One region of the Paraburkholderia sp. J7 genome, then DNA from elsewhere that is predicted to be linked to it. Evidence: riboswitches for the same ligand, from Rfam matches in the RefSeq annotation. Region 1 holds a riboswitch; the other holds the start of a gene.

What was found. A riboswitch is a leader RNA that binds a small molecule or an ion and turns the genes downstream of it on or off. The one in region 1 is predicted to bind cobalamin.
Region 2: another riboswitch for cobalamin. It lies ahead of U5A58_RS04640 (TonB-dependent receptor domain-containing protein); the one in region 1 lies ahead of cobG (precorrin-3B synthase).

The regions. Positions count from the first base shown of each region.
Region 1 is NZ_CAJMYZ010000005.1:124,559-128,969, forward strand. It holds gene U5A58_RS09975 (precorrin-2 C(20)-methyltransferase) at 1-641, opposite strand, end outside; gene U5A58_RS09980 (precorrin-8X methylmutase) at 642-1,268, opposite strand; gene cobG (precorrin-3B synthase) at 1,261-2,658, opposite strand; cobalamin riboswitch at 2,754-2,942, opposite strand; gene cbiE (precorrin-6y C5,15-methyltransferase (decarboxylating) subunit CbiE) at 3,084-4,310, shown strand; gene U5A58_RS09995 (cobalt-precorrin-6A reductase) at 4,307-4,411, shown strand, end outside.
Region 2 is NZ_CAJMYZ010000002.1:333,412-337,822, forward strand. It holds gene U5A58_RS04635 (hypothetical protein) at 1-506, shown strand, start outside; gene U5A58_RS04640 (TonB-dependent receptor domain-containing protein) at 494-2,425, opposite strand; cobalamin riboswitch at 2,526-2,708, opposite strand; gene U5A58_RS04645 (acid phosphatase) at 2,953-4,411, opposite strand, start outside.

The sequences.
Region 1 (4,411 bases):
TTCGCCATCGTTGCGCGCTCGACATACAGCGCGCGATGCGCGAGACCCAGTTCGCCCAGCACGCGGCGAACCTTGTCGAAGTTGCGGCCCAGTTTCATGATGACGGCGGCGTCCGCGCCGGCCAGCCGCCGGCGCAACTCGTCCTCGGGCAGCACGCCCGACAGCACGGCGAGGCTCTGGTTACGGTAGACGAGCGGCACGCCCAGCACAGCCGCGCCGCCCAGCATCGAGCACACGCCAGGCACGACTTCGGCCTCGTAGCGCGCGGCGAGCCGGTCGTGCAGATACATATACGAGCCGTAGAAGAACGGATCGCCTTCGCAGATCACGGCCACGTCACGGCCGGCGTCGAGATGGCGCGACAGCATTTGCGCGGCGCCGTCGTAGAAGTCGGCGATGATCGCCTCATACGAGAGCGGCGGTTCGAGCGCCTCGGTCGTCACGGGGTACACGAGCGGCAGGCGTTCCTGCTCCGCTTCGAGATGGGCTTCGACAATGCCGAACGCATTGCCTTTCTTCCCCTTCGCGACAAAATACGCGACGACGGGTGCGGCCTTGAGCAGGCGCACGGCCTTGAGCGTGAGCAGTTCGGGGTCGCCGGGGCCGACGCCGATGCCGTGCAGACGTCCTTTACGGGTCATTTATTCGGTCTCCGAAGCGAGTGCGTTGACGGCGGCGGCGGCCATCGCGCTGCCGCCACGGCGGCCGTGCACGACGACGAAGGGCACGCCGTGATTTTCGGCGGCGAGCTGCGCCTTGGACTCGGCCGCGCCGACGAAGCCCACGGGGAAGCCGAGGATGAGCGCGGGCAGCGGCGCGCCGGCCGCGATCATGTCGAGCAGGTGAAAGAGCGCGGTGGGCGCATTGCCGATCGCCACGACGCTGCCTGCAAGATGCGGCCGCCAAAGTTCGAGCGCGGCGGCCGACCGCGTATTGCCAAACTCGCGTGCGAGCGTGGGCACAGCGGGGTCGTCGAGCGTGCAGATGACGGTGTTGTTCGCGGGCAGGCGTGCGCGCGTCACGCCGTACGCGACCATTTTCGCGTCGCAGAGAATGGGCGCGCCACCTGCGAGCGCGTTGCGGCCCGCCGTGCCCGCGCCTGCGGAAAACGCGAGGTCGGCGGCGACGTCCACCATGCCGCAGGCGTGGATCACGCGTACGGCGAGTTTTTCCAGGTCGGCGGGAATGCGCGAGAGGTCGGCTTCGGCGCGGATCGTCGCGAACGATTCGCGATAGATCGCCTGGCCGTCGCGGATGTAATCAGACATCTTGGGTACTCCGGGGCCGCTGCGCGAGTGCGAGCGCAGCAGCTTCGATCGTCAGGTTGCGCGCGACGAGCTGGCCAAAGCGCTGGCCGAAGCCGCCTTGGGTGTCGTCGCGCTGGTACAGGTCGTAATGGTCCGGTTCGCTGGCGAGCAACGTGAACGGCGCACAATGCGCGGCCGCGCAGGAGCGTTCACAGCCGCTCAGGTGCGCTTGCGCGCCGGGCGGCAGCAGGGCGGCGAGACGCTGTGCGTCGGCTTTGGTGTCGGCGCGGCTTTTGGCGCATCCCGCCGAGCCCGTGCAGGCGATCAGGCGCGCGAGCGGATCGGCGCGCGAGACGATGAGGCCGAGCGCGTGCAGCCGTTCGAGCGCGCCGGTCATGGCGCGCGCGGGCACGTTAGGCAGCAGCAGGCCTTGCCATGGCGTCACCCGCAGCGTCGCATCGCCCGAGTCTTGCGCGAGCGCGGCGAGCGCGCGCAGCGTATGCGCGTCGATGCGGCCGAGCGCGGGCTGCGCGCCCACGTAGCCACTGCTGTCGACGCGCAGCGCGTGCGCGCCCAGTCGCAAGCTAGCAGGACTCGGCTCGCGACGCCACGCGTGCAGCGCGGCGTCGTCACGCATCAGCGCGAAGCCGCCATGATCGCGCGCGCGTTGCAGCAACGCATCGAGGGAGTGTGCGGCGAGCACATCGCGCATGCGCGTTGCGTCTGCGCCAGCGAGATCGAGGAACGCGTGGAGCAGCGCGCGTATCGATGCGCAAATATCTTCGGTTGCGAGCGTGCCGACTGGCTGCGCCGTGGGGCACCCTGCGAGGCCCAGCGCAAAGCGCACGGTCGCGCCGTGCGGCAGCGCGGCGAGCCAGATGTCGTGCGGATGCCCGAGCATCGCCATGCGCTCGCCGCCGTCCAGTTGCAGCGCGAACTTGGGCGAGAGCGCGGCGAAACGCGCCTCGCGCTGCATCATGTCGATGAGCGCGGCGGCGAGTACCGTTGTGTCGCACAAAGCCGCAGGATCAACGCCCGCGAGCGGGCTCAGCATCACGTTGCGCAATTCGTCGGCGGCGCACGCGTGCTCGACCGGGCTCGCGGCGTCGATGCCAGCGGGCCCGAGGCCCGCACCGATCAGCGCGGCGCTCAACGCGGCCTCCTCGCCGGCGCGTACGCCGCGAATCTGCACGTTCGCGCGATTGGTCAGTTCGAGCACGCCGCCGGCATGCGCCAACGCGGCGTCGGCGAGGGCGCGCGCCCGCGTGGCGCTCAGCACGCCGCCGGGCAGGCGGATGCGGCACAGGCCGCCGTCGCGCGCCGCGACCACGCGCACGAGCCCCGGGCACGCCGAGGGGCGGAGCACGGCCAATGCAGCAGCGGGCGAGACGGGCTTCGTTTCGTGTTTCAAGGGAATACCGGGTAAGCATCGCGCGGGAGCGGCGCGCTGCCCGCACGTGAGGCGGGAAACGGCAGCGGTATCGGTACACCCCGCCCGATATGGGTTCGCACGAACAGTCGGCCGGCAGGTCTCCTGGCTCGCAGGTCGTGGACCGCATCGGCCTTCCCGGTAAAACCAGTGGCTCGGGTGGATGCGGTCTCGCTGCTTACAGTCGCGGGGGCGGCCACAGCTTGCTGTGTTCCCTGTTTGCGATCCGGAGTTAGCGCTTCAGCGCTGACTCCGGCCTCATACAAAGTGCCTGAAAGGCGCCGGCGGACACGGTATTATGCCCGTTTTCGCGCGCGCTCCGCCCGGCAATCGGGGTGCGGGCCGCCGGTGGCGCAGGGAAACAGGCGACAAACCAGGCAACAAAGCAAGCAAAAGCGGGAGAACGAATGCAGGGCACGCAGGCATGGCTGACGGTGGTGGGCATAGGCGACGATGGCTATGCGGGGCTCGGGCGCGACGCGCGGCGCGCGCTGTTCGACGCGGCCGTCGTGACGGGCGGCGAGCGCCATCTTGCGATGCTGCCCTCGCGCGTGCGCGCGCGCCGCGAAGCGTGGCCGCAGCCGTTCAGCGTCGAGGCGCTGCTCGCGCATCGCGAGTCGAATGCGCCCGTATGTGTGCTCGCGAGCGGCGACCCCATGCTGTTCGGTGTGGGCGCGACGCTCGCGCGCCGTGTGGCGCCCGGTGAAATGCGCGTGCTGCCCGCGCCTTCGTCGCTCTCGTTGGCGGCGGCGCGCATGGGCTGGGCGTTGCAGGGTACGGCGATGGTCTCGCTCGTCGGCCGTCCGCTCGATGCGCTGCGCCGCCATCTCTACGCGCGCTCGCGCGTGCTCGCGTTGAGCGCCGATGGGCGCACGCCCGCGGCGCTTGCTGCGCTGCTCGCGCAAGCGGGCTTCGGCGCCAGCCGTCTTGCGGTGTTCGAGCATTTGGGCGGCCCGCTCGAGCGCCGCATCGAAGGCCGCGCCAATGCGTGGCACGTCGGCGAAACCGCGGCGCTCAACCTCGTCGCGTTCGAATGCGAAAGCGATGTTGCGAATGCGCCTGCGCACGGCTGGACGCTCACGCCCGGCCTTCCCGACGACGCTTACCGCCACGACGGCCAGCTCACGAAGCGCGACGTGCGCGCGCTCACGCTCGCGCGCCTCGCGCCGACGCCCGGCGCGTTGCTCTGGGACGTGGGGGCGGGCAGCGGCTCGATCGGCATCGAGTGGATGCGCTCGCATGCCGCTTGCCGCTCGATCGCGATCGAGGCGCATGCCGAGCGTCAACGCTTCATCGAACACAATCGCGCCGCGCTGGGCGTGCCGGGTCTGCAGCTCGTCGCGGGCCGCGCGCCCGAAGCGCTCGCGGGACTCGCCACGCCCGACGCCGTCTTCATCGGCGGCGGCGTGACCGTTCCCGGCGTGCTGGACGCGTGCTGGGCGGCGCTCGCGAGCGGCGGCCGGCTCGTCGCGAACGCGGTGACGCTGCAAAGCGAAGCGGCGCTCGTGACATGGCGCGCGCAGCATGGCGGCACGCTCACGCGTATCGGCATTGGCGAGGCGCAGCCGCTTGGCGGCTTCGATACCTGGCGTCAGGCGTTGCCCGTCACGCTCTACGAGGCCGTCAAGCCATGACCGCGCGCATCCTGCTGCTGGGTGGCACAGGCGATGCGCTGGCGATCGCGCGCACGCTTGGGCACCAGCACGTGTACTCGCTCGCGGGCCTTGGCCGCGTG
Region 2 (4,411 bases), on a different contig from region 1:
TGCGGGCCGGGTTCCAGATTCTGTATTGCGTAAAGGAGGACATCGTTGTCGAATGCCTGCGCTTCGTTCATGCGCAACACAACGCTACGCCGACAAAAGAGAGCGCGTGGAAGATATGGCAGCACGCGCTGGAGTGGCTGCAGAATCTGGTTCCTGTGCCAGTGCTCGAACGCCAATACGTGTGCGTGATGGAAGATCCGCTCATGCCTGCGTGCTTCATCAATCACGAGCGCGGGCTCTATACGGTCGAAACGCCGATGGCAAACGAAGACCGGAGCCGCCAGGGCCGCCGGCAGGGCGAAATGCCGCTGCCTGCGAGCTATATGCGTGAGATCCGGCGCTTGCTGTACATCGAACACCTGACGGCAGGTGGCGGGCTGAGCAAGGCGACCAACCTGTTGAGCAAGGACGCCAATTACCACGAAGCGGTCTTCAGGAATATCTGGAGCCGGTGCCAGGCGGAGAACCGCCGTCCAGCCGCTGGCTCCGATCCTCAAAACGTATAAGTGACCTTCCCAAACGCCGTGCGCCCGAGCGTGTTGTACCCGTACGCGGTCACATATTGCCGGTTGAACACGTTCGCGAGCGTGGCCGAAAGCGCGAGATGCGCATTGACCTTGTACGACGCGCGCAGGCTCACCGTCGTCCACGAAGGCAGGTAGATCGTGTTGAGCTGGTCGTCGAATGTCGAGCCGTTGTACAGCAGCGAAACGCCGGTGCTGAGCGCGTGGAGCTGGAACTCGTCCCACGTGTGATCCACGCTCAGGCTCACCGTCTGGCGCGGGCGGCGATTGAGCCAGGTCTGGTCGGTCACGTCCTGCGGATTCAGAATCCCCACCGTGAGGCTCACCGGCGTGTAGTTGCCGAGCGTGCCCTTGTACGAGAGGTCGAGACCCTGAATATGCGCGCGGCCCACGTTCACAGGCAGGAAGGTCTGCGAGTTGTACGTGATGAGGTCGTGCACGCGCGTGTCGTACACCGCGGCTGTGAACGTGCCGATCGAAGTGGTCGCATCGAGCGCCGCCTCGACCGAGTCGCTGCGCTCGGGCAGCAGGTTGGGGTTCGAGTAGCCTGGATAGTACAGGTCGTTGAACGTGGGCAGACGGAACGCATTGCCATACGAAACGCGCGCCGTGTAGACCGGCGTGATCGCCCACGAGAGCGCGACGTTGCCCGTATTGACCGACTCCCCCTGCACGATCTCGTGCCGCCCCGCGAGGAACAGCGTGACGGGCCCGAGCGTCGTGGACTGATGCATCGACACGGCGGAATCGTTGCGCGCGGGCAGGCCGCCCGGCACATCCACAGGCAGAAACGCCAGTTCGCGCGTGTAGTCGTAGGCGAGCTTGGTCTCGCCGTCGAGCGGCATGCCAAAGAGCGTGTGGCCCCTTTCCTGATGCGTGAGCGACGTGGAGGTGGCAAAGCGCGTCGAGTCGATCTCGTCGGTCGGGATCGTCGGGTCGTTCGAATAGAGGAACTCACGGTCCGTGGCGTACCCCACCGACTGGTCGAACTGCGTGGTCGGCGTGATGTCGAGGTGGAACGCGAGGCCGGTCGTGAGCTGGTTGTCGCGCTGCCGGTCGTTGCCCCCTGCGTTGTCGTAGGAGAGATCGGAGCGGTGGTACAGCGCGAAGGTCGAGATCGACCAGTTGTCGTGCGCGTAGCCGAGGCGCGCGTCCAGGTTCTGCGCGTGGTAAGGGTTGCGGCCGTCTTCGTGGCCGTAGGCCCAGGGCTGCGTCGCGTCGATGCCGGCCGTGTTGTAGTCATGCAGACCCAGCGAATACGTGAGTCCGCTCAACGCGGCAAGCGGCCCGGTCGAGCCGATCGTGCCCGAGGTGCGCACCTGCGTGTCGAAGGTCTTGTTCGAGCCGCCGCCGAACGACACGGTGGTCTGGTTCGGCTGGTTCGACGCATGGCGCGTGAAGAGCTGCACGACGCCGCCCACGGCGTCCGCGCCGAACGAGGCGGCCGCGGGGCCCGAGATCACCTCCACGCGGTCGAACGAGTCCGTCGCAAGATCGCCCCATTCGGCCGTGCCGGTGGTGACGGAGCCCACGCGTATGCCGTCGATGAACACAGCCACCTGGTCCGCCGACGACCCGCGGATGCTCACGCCCGTGTACGAGCCAGGCCCGCCGGTCTGCGAGACGGTGACGCCGGGCAGCGTGGCGAGCGCCTGCGCGATGCTGGGGTCGACGGGCGAGGCGCGGTCGAGGTCGGCGCGCGTGAGCACCTGGGTGGTTGCGTAGCGCTGGTCGAACGATTGCGGCAGGTGCTGCGTGTCGCCCACGACGAGGATATTGGGCAGCGTGGTGTCGTCGGTGGTTTGCTGCTGGGCCTGGGCGGGCGATGCGTCGGCGGCATGCGCGGTTTGCCACGCACAGGCGAGCGCGGCGGAAGTCAAAACGAACTGGCGAAACTTCATGATGCGGTGGCTGGAAACAGCGCTTGTTCAGGGCTGTCCTTGCAACGGGCGGCCGCCGCACGGGCGGTGCTTGCGCATTGGGGATCCCCGCCCGCTGCGGCTGCTGGACTCGGCTGATGGCAGGTCTCCTGGCTCGCGGGTCGACGTCCGTTGCCGGCCTTCCCGGTTTCCCAGTGGCCCGCTTTGGCATGGACTCGCCGCTGACAGTTGCGGGGGCAGCCGCAGTCTTGCACTGCGTTCCCTTTTGATCCCGTCGCCGGGAACCATCAGCGCGCAAGGGTAATGGCCGCGCATTGCGCGCGTCAACCTTTGCCCGGTGCGGTGTGGCGAAAACACCCGGTTTGGTCTGCCCCCCGGCGCCACGCGTTGACCGATGGACGTGCGCTGTTATGCGGGTGTCTCACGGCACGCGATCTCGTGCCGTTGACGGAGGGGCGAGAGAGGCGCTTGCGCAAGCCCCGGTGTTCAGTGCATAAAGCACGGCCCCGAACCATTGTGATTCGGGGCCGCTTTCCAGTGTGGCTACATCACGAGGCCGAGAGCTTCACCGCCACGCCGGTCGAAGAATAAACGGGCGTGGCCTTGAAGCCATCTACAGTGACGGTCGCGAACTTGACCGACGCGCCGCTGCCGTCGATCAGGTCGATCGTGTCGCCTGCCTTCGGCGCATAGCCGTTCACGAACTTCACGTGCAGCGTGCCGCCCGCCACCGTGAGCTGGCCGCCCACGCGCAGACGTCCGCCGCCGTTGCCGTCGATGTCGAGTTCGAGCGTCGTGCTGTCGAGCTGCGTGTACTTGCCCGCTACCGTCAACGGCGCGCTCGTCGAGACGCTCACGCTGCCTCCCGAGCCCACGTACACATCGCCGTTGCCGAAGGCCGTGGCCGACGCGGCCGCGAGCACGCCGCCGCTCACCTGCGAGCCGCCCGCGTAACTGTTGTTGCCCGCGAGCGTGAGCGTGCCGCTGCCCTGCAGCGTGAGCTTGCCCGAGCCGGCAATGTCGTTGCGCCAGGTGTCGGCGGCGTTGAAGCCGCCCTGGCTTGCGTCCATTGCGACGATCACGTTGCCGTTGAATGCGCCATAACCATCGGCAGCACTAAACATGTTCAGACGGCCCCAGCCTTCGGAGTCGTCCATGACCGGATAGCCCGAGACGACTTCGGTCGTCTTCAGCACGACGCGGCGCTGGTCGGCGCTCAGATACGGGAAGCGCGTTTCGAGCAGCACCTCGGCGCCCTTGGGTACGACAGGCGGCGCTTCGGTCGATTCGATCTGGCTGAAGCCGAACGTCAAGCGGCGCGCGAATTCCGACTTGTTGGTCGCGTAGTCGGAGAAGCGGTCGTTCGCGCTCGTGCCCGAATGCGCGAAGGTCGAGAAGGTCGTGGCGCTCGTGCCGGTTGCCTGTTCGAGCGCGCTGTGCGCTTGCGCGTAGGCCGCGCTCTTGAGCGTGGCGTTCGCGGGGTCGTAGAGATTCGCGGCCGTGGCGGCCAGCGCGAACATGCGTCCGCCGATCACGTCGAGCGGCGAATGCATGCCCGCAAGAATGCGGTTCTCGCCGAGTTCGAGGCCGCGGCTCGCCATTTCCTGGTAACGCTCGGGCACGAGGTAGGCCATCGTCATCGCGTCGCGCATGGCTTCGGCTTCGTGGCCGCTGATGAAGCCGCCGTCGGTCGAAGGCGTCGTGCTGATCGCCGGCACGAGCGTGGGGTCGACCACGACGCTCGTGCTCCAGCGGAATGGCCGCGCGTATTTGTAGAAGCGCTTGGCGGGTTCGGTCGAGGCGTTGTTGCCCATTGTGTTGAGCAGGTCCACCACCTTGCCGAACGTCGCGTTGCTCGTGCTGCCCACGCCCGTGTTGTTGCCCGAGTCGTTGTAGAGCGTGGTGGTTGCGTCCGCGGGAATCGACGTGATGCTCGTGGTTTGCTGCGCGGCCGCGCGCCAGGCGGCGGTGAGCGGGCCCATGCCGTCGGTCACGCTGTAGCCTTTG